Allorhodopirellula heiligendammensis: one gene and its partner. The main gene of each other region encodes a partner of the protein of the gene in region 2 in a complex. Links are inferred from orthologs where the notes say so. Each region holds a gene or a part of one and is shown on either strand. Other genes may lie near its edges.

Region 1 (3,252 bases), on a different replicon or contig from region 2:
TTCGGCAGTGGCCACGTCGACCGTCCGGTTGATTCCAATCACGCTGCCAAAGGCACTCAGTGGATCACCCGCTAAGGCCTTCTCGACGGCTTCCACTAAGGTGTCAGCAGTGGCTGCGCCGCATGGATTGTTATGCTTCATCACCGAGGCGGCGGGTCGAGCAAAACCACGAACGATGTCTAGCGCCGCGTCGAGGTCGAGCAAATTATTGTATGAGAGTTCCTTGCCGCTGATTTGCCGCGCTGAAACGAGGTTGGCCGAGCGATCGCTACGATCGCTGTACAGAGCGGCTCGTTGGTGTGGGTTCTCGCCGTAGCGAAGCTGTGTTTTTCGTCGCAGATTGACATGCATGTTTTGCGGAAACTCACCGCTCACCGTGTCGCCTTGTAGGTATTCGGCGATGGCTCGGTCATAGGTGGCCGTGTGATCGAAGGCTTCCGCTGCCAGTTGTCGGCGAAGTGCGTCTGTCGTGCCGCCACTGGTCTGCAACTGTTCGATGATCTCGCTGTACTGTTCGGGGTTGGTTGCGATGGCTACATCGTTTTGGTTCTTGGCTGCCGCCCGCACCAGGCTGGGACCGCCGATGTCGATTTGCTCAATGCATTCCTCCCGACTGACACCCGCTCGGCTAGCGGTGGCTGCGAACGGGTACAGATTAACGACGACGAGATCAAAAGGTTCGATGTCGTGTTCGGCGATGGTTTCGAGATGATCAGGACGATCGCGGCGAGCCAAGATGCCTGCGAATATTCGCGGGTGGAGCGTTTTGACGCGTCCGTCGAGCATCTCGGGGAAGCCCGTGTAGTTGGCCACGTCCTCGACGTCGATCCCGGATTTTTCCAAGTGAGACCGGGTTCCCCCCGTGCTGTAGATCGTCACGCCAGCGGCTCGCAAACCGGCGGCTAGATCCGTCAGCCCCATTTTGTCACTGACACTGATCAACGCATTGCGAACTGGAACGACGTCGGACACGAGCAATCACTTCGGGTAAGGGAAAAATCCTGCGGGTGAGTTTTGTCGACATGTTCCTTGCGATCGCCCGCTAGGTCAAGGTGTGCCGGCTTTCGGGTGGATGACATCGAGGAATGAAAATGTGTCCCACCGCACGCGGCGGCCCTCGCCAATCGGTGGGCGCCAGGTTCTGACAAACGTCACGATGCTTAATGCGGCAGCCGGACGGCGATCCCCATCTCTTTCATTCGCTGCTTAGTCTCGGATATCGTGAAGGTACCAAAATGGAAAATGCTCGCCGCCAAAGCCGCGTCAGCTTTCCCATCGCGGATCGCTTCGCCCAAATGTTCTGGGTTGCCTGCACCACCGCTCGCGACGACCGGGATCGAGACCGCCTCGCTGACCGCTCGAGTGATGGGGATATCATAGCCGTCACAGGTTCCGTCGGCATCCATGCTGGTCAGGACGATTTCCCCCGCACCGAGTTCCTCCACCCGCTGGGCCCACTCGACTGCCTGCAGGCCAGTCGGCTTTCGTCCCCCGTTGATGTGGACTTCCCAAAATTCCTCGCCATCTCGCTGGACGCGTTTGGGATCGATGTTTACCACGATGCACTGACAACCGAAACGATCAGCGGCCCGTCGGACAAAATCCGGGTCTGTGACCGCTGCGGAATTGATCGATACTTTGTCACAACCCGCCGATAGTAAAGCTCGCACGTCTTCGACCGTTCGGACGCCACCGCCCACCGTCAGCGGCATGAATACCTGCTCAGCGGTTCGCCGCACAACATCGAGCAGAATGTCTCGTTCTTCGTGGCTGGCGGTGATATCGAGAAACACCAGTTCATCAGCACCCTCGGCTTCATATCGTCGGGCGACCTCGACGGGATCCCCTGCGTCTCGCAGGTTGACGAAGTTGGTACCTTTGACGACCCGGCCGCCATGGACGTCTAAACAGGGAATGATACGAGCAGCAAGCATAGAAATGGGAGGGTTCTGGGTGAGTAGCCAAGTCTCTCCGAGACTCAGAGCGCCATCGTGCGTAAATTTTTTGATGCGAGTCTCGGAGTGACTCGCCTACTCCGCTTACGATTTTACTTGTGATTGGAGACGAAACCGGATGTCTGTGATTTTCGCTTGCGGGTGATCTTTGCTCAGCGCTTTCAATATCTTTCGCTTTTGGAACGTCAATTCCTGCATCACGACACTGTCGACGGCGTACACGTGCAAGACACCACGGCTTAGTTTACCCACCGTGATACTGCCAGCCAATGTTGGACCCACACTCTGAGCGATCGATCCGGTCATGGCATTGTCGCTCGCGACGCTGGCGTACCCCCGCCGGCTCATCAATTGCGAAACGATGGTCCCGATGCGGCGGGCACTGTTGCCCCGGTCGGTCTCCTCGTGGTGGAGTTTTTTCTTCATCTGCTCTCACTCGATTTCCGACAATGCCACTTCCTACCGGTTGGTCGGGTCCGCTATCGATCACGGGCCATCGGCATGATCACATAAGCGTACCCATCGTCGGTGCTCAGCAGAGCCGGTGATTTCGACGATTCGATTTCCATCACAAAATTCGATTCCGAGTCCATCACCTTGCAAAAATCCGCGAGATAGCGATGGTCCATCGTCAGCGTGATCGCTTCACCGGTGTAGGTGATCGGCAATTCAATTTGTGATTCACCGAGGTCAGCGGTAGACGCTTCGAGTTTGAGCGTGCCATCGGCGAACGTGAAATCGACACCTCGGCTATCGATGTCTGTCACGATCGCCGCCTGACGCAGAGCGGCGAACAACGGTCCAACCGTGACATCGATCTGCACGGCGTTCTCTCGTGACGGCAGCACCTGTCGCCAATTGGGATACCGGCCTTCAACCAACCGGCTCGAGATCACTGCCCGGGGTGTGCGGATCAGTAAGTCGTTGCCCTGCGAAGATACTTCAACGGTGTCATCCTTGTCGCTGAGTGCTTTCTCGATCAGCGCGATCGCCCGGGTCGGGACGATCGTCGTCATGCCGTTGGTCTGGTGACCACCGACCGGTTCACCAGTGCCCTCCATCCGAGCCAAGCGGCGACCGTCGGTGCCGACTGCGATGACTGAGTTCTCTTCCATCTCCAACAGCACCCCACCGAGCGCGTACCGGCTCGATTCCGAATCGGTCGCGAACGCGGTCCGCCGCAGCATTTCTCGAAACAGCCGCGTGCTGATTTGGTGATACTTCTCTTGATCAAACTCCCGCACTGTCGGGAACTCATCGGGGTTGTTACCTGGCAACCGAAACTTGCTGCGGCTGC
Region 2 (3,064 bases):
TTGTAGATGTGATAGAAATCCGGCAGCACCGCGGCGCGCCGGTGCGCTGTCGCCGTGGCGACGTAGGCGAGTTCCTCCAGACGACTGAGGGTTGGCGAGAATCCCCACAGTTCGAGCAGTGGCGTCACGCCCAGTTCATCGCCGACCTCCAGTAACGCTCGATACCGCTCGCCGACGACCTGCAATTCGATCGGGCCGGAGGCGGCAAGCGCCTGCGCCGTGTGCGCACCAATCGGCGGAGCGGCCATGCGGACGCCGCCCAGACTGCGGACCATTTCCATGTCACGCCGGGCCTCGTCGAGTCCTGCTGCACGCTCACTGTCATCATTGGCAATCCATTTAGCAAACCCGATAGCGCCAGCGAGTTCGAGCCCCGCATCGTCGAGTTGCCGCCGCAATTCCCCGAGCGTTCCGCCGCCGTCGACGTAGCTACGTATGTCGCCGATCCAGGGCTCAATCGCGTCGTAACCGGCAGCCGATGTGACGCGAATCTGTTCAGGCAGGGAGAGCTTGTGGCCGCGAATCGTGCTCGTATTGAGCGAGAGTGGAGGCGTTTGTGGGTGTTGTTTCTCGAGCTTCTCGACAGGGTTTCCGGCCTGGTCGATTGCCGACGAAGAGCGGACCGTGGCGCTGAGTACACCCGCCCCAGCGGCGGCGGAGAGAAAGTGACGGCGGGGGATAGCTGACATGGCGGGTCCAGAATGCAGGGAGTGTCTCGAATGGATCGACGCATTCTACTCCAACGCGGAAACGCTATCAGCTCAGATCGCTGAACGACAACCAGCATGTTCTCGCCACGGGAACTCAGCTGGCTTGGATGCGATACGACCACTCCACGGTGCGCACCTGATCCATGCGAGTCGGCTGCAGGATCAGGCGATTGGGACTCTCGCCGCCGGCGCGCTTGAGCAAGGTCGCGCCTCGGGTCTCAATGCACCAATCCGATGGATAGTCGGCAGGCAGCCGATAGGTACTACCCAGCCACGCCAAGGGCGGCTCAGCTTGGTCTGAAGGGGTTTCGGCGATATCGATGGCGCTAAGTGGCTTGGCAAGTCGGGCAGCCCAATCAAACTGAATGAAGGGTTGCCCGCCGTCGGTATCGCTGAGTTGCACGCTGACACTGAAGTGAGTGGTGCCACTACAGCCAACGCCTAAGATGGTCGGCCGGCCATCAATGATTTCAGTGGAAAGTTGCGAGAGGGCAGCTGACGCTGGCCAGTCGTCTTGCGCGGAGCCTTCGTAACCGATCAGCTGACGGCCGCCGGCGGCGTAAATCGTGTGGGCATAACGATCGGTCTGCCATGTGAAAACGACACGGAGTCCATCGTCGCTGCCGAGGCGATGATCGGTGGGCGTTGTCATGCGGGCAGCGATCGCTGGATCGATAGCGGTGTCGTTGTCGGCGGTCATGAGCTGGTCGCGGTTGATGGAGAGGTCAGGTTGCCGTGGGCGAAACGTTCGATCAATTGCAATCCGGCCTGTTGGCTCTTCTCCGGATGAAACTGAGTCGCGAGCAGATTGCCTCGGCGAATCGCCGCGCAGAATGGACCGCCGTAGTCGCATGTCAGGGCTACGACGCTGGCGTCGGTCGGCCGCACAAAATAAGAGTGCACGAAATAAAAGTGTGTTTGTGCGGAGATGTCTAGATCCACTCCGGCAGGGCCGATATCGACGGTATTCCAGCCCATGTGGGGTACCTTGAAATGCGGCGGCAGTGAGAATTTAGCGACGTCACCCGCAATCACGCCAAGACCCTCGTGGGTACCGTGCTCGTAGCCTTGTTCGAAGAGCATCTGCAGCCCCAGGCAAATGCCGAGGAAGGGTCGGTCCGCTGCCAGAAAATCTTTAATCGGTGACTCCAGATCGCGGCTGCGGATTTCCGCGATCGCGTCACCGAATGCTCCCACGCCGGGCAGAATCAAACGCTCGGCGGACGCGATCTCCATGGGGTCGCTGGTGATCGTCGCTGGCACGCCGGCCCGCTCGACCGCCTTCTGGACGCTCCGCAGGTTCCCCATCTGATAGTCGACAATGGTAATCATGTGATTGGCTGTAGAGTGTGGTGTGGATTCCCGGCGGTCTGAAGTGGCTTAGGTTGCTCGAAAGATGGAGCTCATTGAAGGAGCGCATTTCGCATCCTTGCTCCACTTCCAACGCGCGTCCATAAAATACCTAACCATCCACGCGGGAGTCGTATTGAGTCTAAGCCAGTGGGATCAATTAAAAAAGGTCGTGCGATGTCTTTCCCTGGCTGCCGAATCGCGGCACAATCATGCTGCGCAGCGTTGCCCAACGGGTAACGCCCGAACTGCTACAATGCGAGAAGTTCTGATACGAAAGTATTCACCGTCCCATCCACTATTCCTTCGTTTTGTGAAACTTGCCGATGCCTGCCGACGCTAGCCTAAAACCCTTGATCGATCTCATGCAGAAAGAGGCACTTCAGCGCGGTGAGTTCACGCTTGCCAGTGGAAAAACGGCAAGTTATTACCTCGATTGTCGTCGCGTGACGCTCCATCCCCAGGGTGCTGGGTTGATTGGCAACGCGATGTTGAACTTCATTGGAAAACAGGGCACGGTCAGTGGCGATATGCCCGATGCGGTCGGCGGGATGGCCATTGGTGCTGACCCGATCACCGCTTCGATTGTCACCATCGCCGGCGGCCAAGAAATCGATTTGTACGGGTTTATGGTTCGCAAGGAGGCCAAGGACCATGGGATGGGCCGCCAAGTCGAGGGGCCCGTTGAGCCTGGCCAGAACGTAGTCATCGTCGAAGACGTGATCACCAGCGGCGGTAGTGCGATCCAAGCTGCCGAGGCAGCTCAGGCGTTTGGGCTCAACGTGATGTATGTTCTCGCCATTATCGATCGTCTGGCCGGGGGGGAGGCCGCGTTTGCCGCCAAGGGGCTGCAACTGCATTCCCTCCTGACGATTCGAGACTTCGGCATCGAGCCTGAATGAGCCGTCGAGCCGGTATCAGGCGTTGGGCCGGAATCAGGCGTTGGGCGAATGGACGGCGGGCTGCCGCCCACTCAATCTCAGCTCGCCACAGATCACTGCATA

The links.
Region 1: the proteins of hisH (region 2) and hisF are in contact, whole or in part, in a crystal structure (PDB 6RU0), measured with the Thermotoga maritima proteins. The link is inferred for Allorhodopirellula heiligendammensis from one-to-one orthologs. Residues at the interface, in WP_004080484.1 of Thermotoga maritima: Asn15, Arg18, Arg22, Arg117, Leu118, Pro119, His120, Met121, Gly122, Trp123, Asn124, Asn134, Gly135, Tyr136, Tyr138, Val140, Tyr158, Glu180, Lys181, Ser182, Ser183, Lys184, Ile185; in WP_004080486.1 of Thermotoga maritima: Met1, Leu2, Ala3, Arg5, Ser40, Glu41, Asp45, Glu46, Ala70, Glu71, Ile73, Asp74, Ile75, Pro76, Phe77, Asp98, Lys99, Ser122, Gln123, Glu161, Thr195, Leu196, Asn247, Arg249, Glu251.

Annotation. Positions count from the first base shown.
Region 1 is NZ_SJPU01000001.1:1,323,961-1,327,212, forward strand. What follows is about bases 48-2,973. They hold hisF (imidazole glycerol phosphate synthase subunit HisF), read right to left. Parts: upstream 1,935-2,973; coding sequence 1,161-1,934; downstream 48-1,160. Other genes in these bases: purH (bifunctional phosphoribosylaminoimidazolecarboxamide formyltransferase/IMP cyclohydrolase), read right to left, coding at 48-972; Poly21_RS05085 (DciA family protein), read right to left, coding at 2,040-2,381; dnaN (DNA polymerase III subunit beta), read right to left, coding at 2,435-2,973. Also shown: more of purH, read right to left, coding at 1-47; more of dnaN, read right to left, coding at 2,974-3,252.
Region 2 is NZ_SJPU01000002.1:1,103,540-1,106,603, forward strand. The notes cover bases 225-2,962. They hold hisH (imidazole glycerol phosphate synthase subunit HisH), read right to left. Parts: upstream 2,043-2,962; coding sequence 1,407-2,042; downstream 225-1,406. Other genes in these bases: Poly21_RS14480 (sugar phosphate isomerase/epimerase family protein), read right to left, coding at 225-689; Poly21_RS14485 (hypothetical protein), read right to left, coding at 805-1,410; pyrE (orotate phosphoribosyltransferase), read left to right, coding at 2,387-2,962. Outside these bases: more of Poly21_RS14480, read right to left, coding at 1-224; Poly21_RS14500 (serine/threonine-protein kinase), read right to left, coding at 3,055-3,064. UniProt on the Escherichia coli protein: IGPS catalyzes the conversion of PRFAR and glutamine to IGP, AICAR and glutamate. The HisH subunit catalyzes the hydrolysis of glutamine to glutamate and ammonia as part of the synthesis of IGP and AICAR.